2 regions of the Kitasatospora sp. NPDC008115 genome follow, and region 1 is predicted to be linked to the other one. Evidence: riboswitches for the same ligand, from Rfam matches in the RefSeq annotation. Region 1 holds a riboswitch; the other holds the start of a gene.
The links. A riboswitch is a leader RNA that binds a small molecule or an ion and turns the genes downstream of it on or off. The one in region 1 is predicted to bind S-adenosylmethionine.
Positions count from the first base shown of each region.

Region 2: linked by a shared signal. The riboswitch ahead of ACFZBX_RS18465 (aminotransferase class V-fold PLP-dependent enzyme) and the one ahead of thrC (threonine synthase) in region 1 are both predicted to bind S-adenosylmethionine.

Region 1 covers NZ_JBIBHU010000030.1:22,767-27,169, reverse strand. The annotation lists gene ACFZBX_RS30420 (trehalose-6-phosphate synthase) at 1-1,254, opposite strand, end outside; gene ACFZBX_RS30415 (glucosyl-3-phosphoglycerate synthase) at 1,293-2,300, opposite strand; SAM riboswitch class I at 2,462-2,592, shown strand; gene thrC (threonine synthase) at 2,608-3,888, shown strand; gene ACFZBX_RS30405 (ubiquitin-like small modifier protein 1) at 3,966-4,241, shown strand.
Region 2 covers NZ_JBIBHU010000013.1:138,172-142,574, forward strand. The annotation lists gene ACFZBX_RS18455 (rhomboid family intramembrane serine protease) at 1-600, shown strand, start outside; gene ACFZBX_RS18460 (Lrp/AsnC ligand binding domain-containing protein) at 597-878, shown strand; gene ACFZBX_RS18465 (aminotransferase class V-fold PLP-dependent enzyme) at 896-2,260, opposite strand; SAM riboswitch class IV at 2,313-2,430, opposite strand; gene trpD (anthranilate phosphoribosyltransferase) at 2,538-3,614, opposite strand; gene ACFZBX_RS18475 (hypothetical protein) at 3,755-4,180, opposite strand.

The DNA.
Region 1 (4,403 bases):
CGCGCAGCCCCGGTCGGAGACCACCGGGACCTCCTTGGCGACCAGGTTCATGCCGTCCCGGATCGGGTTGACCAGGGCCACGTCGGCCATCCGGTAGGCGGCCAGCGAGCGCGGGAAGTCGTCGTCGACGTGCAGGATCAGCGGGGTCCAGTCCGGTGTGCCGAACTCCGCGACGATCTCGGCGGCCAGCGCCCGCACCTGGTCGGTGTAGGCCCGGTACTCGGCGAGGTCGGTGCGGGACGGGTAGGCGAAGGCGATGTGCACCACCCGGTCGCGCCACTCGGGGCGGGTGCGCAGCAGGTGCCGGTAGGCCAGGAAGCCGCGGACGATGTTCTTGCTCAGCTCGGTGCGGTCGACCCGCACCACGGTGCGGCGCTCGCCGACGGCGGTGCGCAGGGCGGCGAGCCGTTCGTCGACGTCCGGGCGGTGGGCGCGCTCGCGCAGGAAGTCGGCGTCGGCGCCGAGGCCGTGCACGCCGAGCGCGGTGGTGCGGCCGGCGTGGGTGACGGTGAGCGCCTCGCGGTCGACCGCCGCGCCGAGGAACCGCTCGCAGCAGTCGGCGAAGGCGAGCGCCCAGCGGCGGGTCAGGAAGCCCGCCCGGTCGGCGCCGAGGATGCCGGTGAGGACGGTGGCGGCGATGTCGTCGGGCAGCAGCCGCAGGTACTCGGGCGGTGCCCAGGGGGTGTGCGAGAAGTGGCCGATCCGCAGGTCGGGGCGGGCGGCCCGGAGCAGCGCCGGGACCAGCGAGAGGTGGTAGTCCTGCACCAGGACGGCGGCGCCGGGGGCGGCCTCGGCGGCGAGCGCCTCGGCGAAGGCGGCGTTGTAGGCGGTGAAGGCCTCCCACTCGGTGCGGAAGCCGGTGTCGAAGGCGGGGGCGGTCGGGGTGTTCCAGAGCAGGTGGTGGACGAACCAGAGGGTCGAGTTGGCGATGCCGTTGTAGGCGCGGGCGAAGGTCTGCGGGTCTATGTCCAGCATCCGCACGGCCTGCCCGCCGACGTCGTGGCCGGCCCGGTCGAGGCGGCCGTCCGGGGCCTGGCGGGCGGCCCGGCGGTCGGCGTCGGAGAGGGCGGCGCAGACCCAGACGGCGTCCGGGTCGTCGATGGCGGAGAGCCCGGAGACCAGGCCTCCGCCGCCTCTGCGGAGGGTCAGCGTGCCGTCGTCCGCGGTGCCGAAGGACACCGGCCCCCGGTTGGACGCCACCAGAACGGGGGCGGCGCCGGTCGGATTCGAACGCTCGGTCGTGTCAGGGCCCATGGTTGGTTGGTTGCCGGGGGTCCGGGGCGGCAAACGTGTCACCGCCGGGTGGCGTATTCGGGGACGGTGTGCATCGGGGGGCGTTCGGTGGCGGTGACGGGGTGGGTGTGGGCGGTGAAGGCGCGGGTGCCCGGGTCGCGGGTGAACTGGGTGAGCCGGGGGTGGACCAGGTCGGCGGAGGCCTTGAGCCGGTGGGTGCGGTCGAGCCGTTCCAGCGCGGTGCGGTAGATGGTGGCGGCCATCCGGCCGAGTGCCTGGCCGTCCTGGTGGCGGTGGTGGCGCACGCCGACGTCCACCTGGGCGAGCGCGTCCAGGCCGGCCGTCTCCAGGGCGTCGACCAGCAGGCCGAGTTCGACGCCGTAGCCGGTGGGGAAGGGCAGCCGTTCGAGCAGCGAGCGGCGGGCCGCGTACTCACCGCCGAGCGGCTGGACGAAACCGGCGAGTTCCGGCCAGTGCAGGTTGAGCAGCGGGCGGGCGACCAGTTCGGTGACCCGGCCGCCGCCGGCCGGCACGACCGCGCCGTCGGTCTCCAGCGGCCGGTCGTACATCGCCTTGACCAACTGGATGTCCGGCTCGGTGAGCAGCGGGCCGATGATCCCGGAGACCAGGGCGGGGTCGAACTCGCGCAGGTCGGCGTCGACGAAGCAGACGATCTCGCCGCGGGTGACCAGCAGCGAGCGCCAGAGCACCTCGCCCTTGCCGGGGGCGGCGGGCAGCCGGGGCAGGATCGCGTCGCGGTGGACCACGGTGGCGCCCGCCTCGGCGGCGACCGCGGCGGTGGCGTCGGCGGAGCCGGAGTCGACCACCACCAGCTCGTCGACCAGCGGCAGCCGCTCCATCAGCTCGCGGCGGATGACCCGGACGATCTCGCCGACGGTGGCCTCCTCGTCCAGCGCGGGCAGCACGACGCTGACCGTGCCGGCCGGGCCGAGCGCCCGCTTGGCCGCCGGCAGGGTGTGCACCGGGCGGTCGGCCGCGCTCCACGAGCGACGGCGCAGCCAGGACGCCGTCTCGGGGAGGAGCTCGGGGGTCGGTTCGGCGGGCAAGGTGCTCTCCTCGGCGGGGTCGGGTACGGGGTCCGGTGGGACGGGGCATCTCGCGTGGCGGACGGTGCCGTTCGGGGTTGACGCCTTCGGATACAGTCTTCGTACAGCGGTCGGACCTTCGCACGCCGGGGTCACCGCTGAGCAGGACCACAACTTCACAGAGCTCATCCAGAGGGACTGAGGGAACGGCCCGTTGACGTCCCGGCAACCTTCTCGCGCGGTCGGCATATGCCCCGGCGGGACAGGTGCCAATTCCGGCCCGGGCGCGACCGCGTCACGGGGAAGATGAGGAGAGAGGCCTCCGCTCATGGCTATCGACACCGCCGCACCCGTCACCGTCGACCTCGGTCCCGCCGCCCGGCTGTCCTGTCGGGAATGCGGCACCAGGTTCCCGCTCGGCCCCAGCTTCGCCTGCCTGGAGTGCTTCGGCCCGCTGGAGATCGCGTACGAGTTCGGCAGCGAGGGCGCCGAGGAGCTGCGCAAGCGGATCGAGGCCGGTCCCGCCTCCATCTGGCGCTACGCGCCGCTGCTGCCGGTGCCCGCCGACGTCGCGTCCAAGCCGAACCTCAACCCGGGGTGGACCCCGCTGGTGAAGGCCGACAACCTGGGCCGTGAGCTGGGCTTCACCGCGCAGTTGCACGTCAAGGACGACTCCGGCAACCCGACCCACTCCTTCAAGGACCGCGTGGTGGCCTGCGCCATCGAGGCGGCCCGCGCGTTCGGCTACACCACGCTGTCCTGCTCCTCGACCGGCAACCTGGCCGGCGCGGTGGGCGCGGCGGCGGCCCGGGCGGGCTTCCGGTCCTGCGTGTTCATCCCGCACGACCTGGAGCAGGGCAAGGTCGTGATGGCCGGGGTGTACGGCGGCGAGCTGGTCGGCATCCAGGGCAACTACGACGACGTGAACCGGTTCTGCTCGGAGCTGATCGGCGATCCCGCCGGCGAGGGCTGGGGCTTCGTCAACGTCAATCTGCGGCCGTACTACGGCGAGGGCTCCAAGACGCTCGCCTACGAGATCTGCGAGCAGCTGGGCTGGCGGCTGCCGGAGCAGATCGTGATCCCGATCGCCTCGGGCTCGCAGCTCACCAAGATCGACAAGGGTCTGCAGGAGCTGATCAAGCTCGGCCTGGTCGAGGACCGGCCGTACCGGATCTTCGGCGCCCAGGCGGCGGGCTGCTCGCCGGTCTCGGCCGCGTTCAAGGCCGGCCACGACGTGATCCGGCCGGTCAAGCCGGACACCATCGCCAAGTCGCTGGCGATCGGCAACCCGGCCGACGGCCCCTACGTGCTGGACATCGCCCGGCGCACCGGCGGCGCGGTGGAGGACGTGACGGACGAGGAGGTCGTGGCCGCGATCCGGCTGCTGGCCCGCACCGAGGGCATCTTCGCGGAGACCGCGGGCGGCGTGACGGTCGGCGTGCTCAAGAAGCTGGTCGAGACCGGTCAGCTGGACCCGTCGAAGGAGACCGTCGCGATCAACACCGGTGACGGTCTGAAGACCCTCGACGCGGTCTCGGACGCCGGGATGACCGCCGTGATCCGGCCGACCCTGGAGTCCTTCCGGGACGCCGGCCTGGCCACCGCCTGACCCCGGGCCCCCGCCCCCCGCAGGCTCCACCCGCCCGTCCCCGCCCCGCCCCGCGCGCCCCGAACGAGGAGACCCCCATGAGCGCCAACGTCCGCATCCCGACCATCCTGCGCACCTACACCGGTGGCGCCAGCGAGGTGCCCGCCGAGGGCGCCACGCTCGGCGAGGTCATCGCCGACCTGGAGAAGAACCACGCCGGGATCGCCGCGCGCATCCTGGACGACACCGGCAAGCTGCGCCGCTTCGTCAACGTCTACGTGAACGACGACGACGTGCGCTTCGCCGAGGGCCTGGCGACGGAGATCAAGGACGGCGCGAACATCTCGATCATCCCGGCGGTCGCCGGCGGCTGAGCCCCGCGGCGCCCGTTCCCGCCGGGGCGGGCGCGCCGGCACCGGCCGTCCGCGGCACGGAATTCCGTGCCGCGGACGGCCGCGCGTATTTTGGCGGGAATATTTTCCGTCCCACTCGGAGTAAAGTGTCGCTCGACCGGGAACGGGGGCCGCCCTTCCTCC
Region 2 (4,403 bases), on a different contig from region 1:
GCCGAGGCCCCCGACCCGGTGCCCGGCTGCCCGGCCGCGCCGACCCCGGGCAAGCACCCGGCGCTCTCGGTGCTCAGCGCGCTGTTCCTGCACGCCGGCTGGCTGCACCTGCTCGGCAACCTGCTCTTCCTGCACGTCTTCGGACCGACCGTGGAGCGGCGGCTGGGGCGCTCCCGGTTCCTCCTCTTCTATCTGGCGTCCGGGGCGCTGGCCACCTACGGCTTCGCACTGGCCGAGGCGCACTCGGCGGACTCGACCAGGGTGCTGATCGGCGCCTCCGGGGCGATCTCCGCCGCGCTCGGCGCCTATCTGCGCTTCCACCCGCGGGCCAGGGTCACCACGCTCGTGCCGCTGCTGCTCTTCCTGCCGCTGCGCTTCCCGGCCTGGCTGGTGCTGGGGCTCTGGTTCGCCCTGCAGTGGTGGTCGGTGCACTCCGCCGGGCCCGGGGTGGCGTACCTGGTGCACGTGATCGGCTTCGCGGCCGGTTTCCTCTACGCCTGCACCCTCACCGAGCGCCGTCCGCGGGCCACCCGCCCCCGCGACGGTGCCGCCGACGCCCGATACCCTGGCGGCACCTCACAAAGGAGTACGCCACCGTGATCACCGCCATCGTCCTGATCAAGACCAGCGTCGACCGCATCCCGGAGATCGCCGAGGCGATCGCCGCCATCGAGGGCGTCAGCGAGGTCTACTCGGTGACCGGTGGCTACGACCTGGTCGCGATGGTGCGGGTGGCCCGGCACGACGACCTCGCCGAGGTGATCCCCGGCCGCCTCAACAAGGTCCCGGGCGTGGCCCACACCGAGACCCAGATCGCCTTCCGCACCTACTCCCAGCACGACCTGGAGGCCGCGTTCGCGATCGGCCTGGACGAGTAGGCCACGCCTTCGGGGGCTCAGCCCTCGCGGCGGGTGTCCGCCACGCAGCGACCGCCCTCGTTGCGGTAGGTCCAGGCCGCGCCGTCCGTGACCAGCTCGCGGACGGCGGTCAGGAACCGCTCCACGTGCTCGTCCGGGGTGCCCGCGCCGAAGCTCACCCGGATCGCGTTCAGGCTGCGCTCGCCGGGCAGCGACGGCTCCGGCGCGCCGCACTCCGAGGGCGCCGCCTCCTCGTCGCCGAGCAGGGTGCGCACCAGCGGGTGGGCACAGAACAGGCCGTCGCGGACCCCGATGCCGTACTCGGCGGACAGCGCGGCCGAGAAGTGCGAGCTGTTCCAGCCCCGGACGACGAAGGAGAGCACGCCCACCCGGTCCGATTCGGCGCCGAACAGGTTCAGCACCCGGACCTCCGGGATCTGCGCCAGCCCGTCCTTCAGCCGCGCGACCAGCTCCCGCTCGCGGGCCTCCAGCGCGTCGAACCCGGCCTCGGTGAGCGCCCGGCAGGCCGAGGCGATCGCGTAGGCGCCGATGACGTTGGGCGAGCCGGCCTCGTGCCGGGCCGGGCCGGTGTGCCACTGCACGGCCACCGAGCCGTCGGTCTCCCGGGCCACCGTGCGGGTGGCGCCGCCGCCGGCCAGGTACGGCTCGGCCTCGTCCAGCCAGTCGGCCCGGCCGGCCAGCACCCCGGCGCCGAACGGCGCGTACAGCTTGTGGCCGGAGAAGGCGATCCAGTCGACGTCCAGCTCGCGCACCGAGACCCGGTGGTGCGGGGCCAGCTGCGCGGCGTCCAGCACCACCCGGGCGCCGTGGCGGTGCGCGGTGCGGGTCAGCTCCGCGACCGGCCACAGCTCGCCGGTGACGTTGGAGGCGCCGGTGACGCAGAGCAGCTTCGGGCCCTCGGGCGCGCCGGCCAGCGCGGCGTCGAAGGCGGCGACCGCCTCGGCGTGCGAGCGGGGGGCGCGCAGGTAGGTGACGGGCAGGCCGGCGTGCGCCCAGGGCAGCAGCGAGGCGTGGTGCTCGGTCTCGAAGGCGAACACCTGGGTCCCGGCCGGGACGGCGCCGGCCAGCAGGTTGAGCGAGTCGGTGGTGGCGCGGGTGAAGACCACCTGGTCGCCCTCGCGCAGGTCGAGGAACTCGGTGACGGTGCGGCGGCTCTGCTCGAACAGGTCGGTGGAGAGCTGCGACAGGTAGCCGGCACCGCGGTGCACGCTGCCGTAGTAGGGGGCGTAGGCGGCGACGTCGTCCCAGACCCGCTGGAGCGCCGGGGAACTGGCGGCGTAGTCGAGCGCCGCGTAGCCGACCTTCTCGCCGTTGGCGAGCGGGACCTGGACGTCGTGGCCGAGGACCGGAAGCGGGGCGCGGAAGGAGGTGGCGAGGGACATGAGGATGCACTCCTGTGACGGGTCAGGGACCCCGGGAGTGCGTTCAGTCCGGCGTCCGCGCTTGCCACGCGGACCGATCGCCGCGTGACCCGGTCCTCACCCAGGGCACCCCGCCACGGACGGAGGGTTGCCGGACAGCCAGCTGGGGCTTGACGCTGTCGCTCATGACCTGGCGAAGACTCTAGGTCGCGTGCGTCCCGCGGTCAAACAGGAGTCCGTATCCCGGACAGCCGCAGGGGCCCGTGGGAGGTGTCTCCCACGGGCCCCGACTCCCGTGTCACGCCCGGGTGGTGGCCTCCGACCAGTGCTTCAGCAGATCGCGCGCCGCGCCCGAGTCGATCGCCGCGGCGGTGCGCCGCATCGCGGCCCCGAGCTGCTCGGCGAGCGGCGCGTCGGTCAGGTCGAGCGCCACCAGCGCGGCCGCCGAGTTCAGCAGCACCGCGTCCCGCACCGGCCCGTGCTCCCCGGCCAGCAGCCGGCGCGCGACCTCCGCGTTGTACGCCGGGTCCCCGCCGCGCAGCGCCTCGATGCCGACCGGCTCGATGCCGACGTCGCGCGGGTCGAAGGAGGTCTCGGTGACGTCGCCGTCCCGGACCACCCAGACCCGCGAGGTGGTGGTGACGGTCAGCTCGTCCAGCCCGTCGTCACCCCGGAAGACCAGCGCGCTGGCACCGCGCCGCGCCAGCACGCCGGCGATCAGCCCGGCGAGGCGGGTGTCGAAGCAGCCGATCGCGTGCGCGGTGACCCGGGCCGGATTGGTGAGCGGGCCGAGGATGTTGAAGGCGGTCGGCACCCCGAGCTCGCTGCGCGCCGGGCCGGCGTGCCGCATCGACGGGTGGAAGGTGGCCGCGAAGCAGAAGGTGAGCCCGACCTCCTCGGCCACCTCGGCGACCCGGCGCGGCCGCAGGTTCAGGCTGATGCCCAGCTTCTCCAGCACGTCCGAGGAGCCGCTGGCCGAGGAGGCGGCCCGGTTGCCGTGCTTGACCACCTTGGCACCGGCCGCCGCGGCGACGATCGCCGACATGGTGGAGATGTTGACGGTCTTGGCCCGGTCGCCGCCGGTGCCGACGATGTCCACCGCCGGGCCGGGGATGAGCAGCGGCTCCGCGTGGGAGTACATCGAGTCGACCAGACCGGAGATCTCGTCGACCGTCTCGCCCTTGGCCCGCAGCGCCACCATGAAGCCGGCGATCTGCACCGGGGAGGCCTCCCCGCTCATGATCCGGTCCATCGCCCACGCGGTGGCCGAGCGGTCGAGGTCCTCCCCCCGCAGCAGCGCCGACAGGATGTCCGGCCAGGTGCGGACCACCTGCGCGGGCTCGCTACCGCCGTTCGCAGGCTGCACGTTCACCATGACCGACTCCAGCTCTCGCTCCCCGCGGACGGGGAAGGACGTAGGGACGGAGTCAGCCTATCGAGCGGCGGGGCCCCGGGCTCCGCCGTTCACCCTTCTTCTCTTGTACTGAGACGCCGGCGTGAGACACCGGCCCCGCCCTAACGCGCGGCGGGCGTCCGCTTGGCCAGCCGGGCCCGCAGCAGGGTGGCGGCGGCCCCGGCCAGCGCCACCGGGTCCACCGGCTGGGAGATCGCCGCGTCGGCCCGGCTCCACGCCGCCAGCCAGGAGTCCTGCGGCCGGCCGATCAGCACCAGCAGCGGCGGGCAGCCGTAGATCTCGTCCTTCAACTGCCGGGCGAGCCCGAGCCCGCCGGCCGGAACCGCCTCGCCGTCCAGCACGCAGAGGTCCACCCCGCCCTTCTCCAGCGCCTTGAGCACCGCGGGGGTGGTCGCGCACTCCAGGTACTCCAGCTCCGGCAGGTCCTCCGCGGGCCTGCGGCCGAGAGCGGTCAGCACCTGCTCGCGGGTGGTGCGGTCGTGGCTGTAGACGAGAACGGTCAAGGTCTCGTCGGTCGTGTACGCCATGGGCCTGCTCCCTCACGTGTGATCCGGACCACGTTCGCCTCTCCCCGGATGCTACTCCCGATCACCCGCCGCCGAGCCCTTCCGGGGAGATCCTCCTCGGCCGGGCGCCCCCGCGACTGGTCCGGGCGGAGCACCGCGCGTCACCCCGCCCGCACAGACCACCCGTACGGCGGACGGGTGGTCTCTCCCCTTACTACCGACGGCCCCGAAGGGCCGTCGCGAC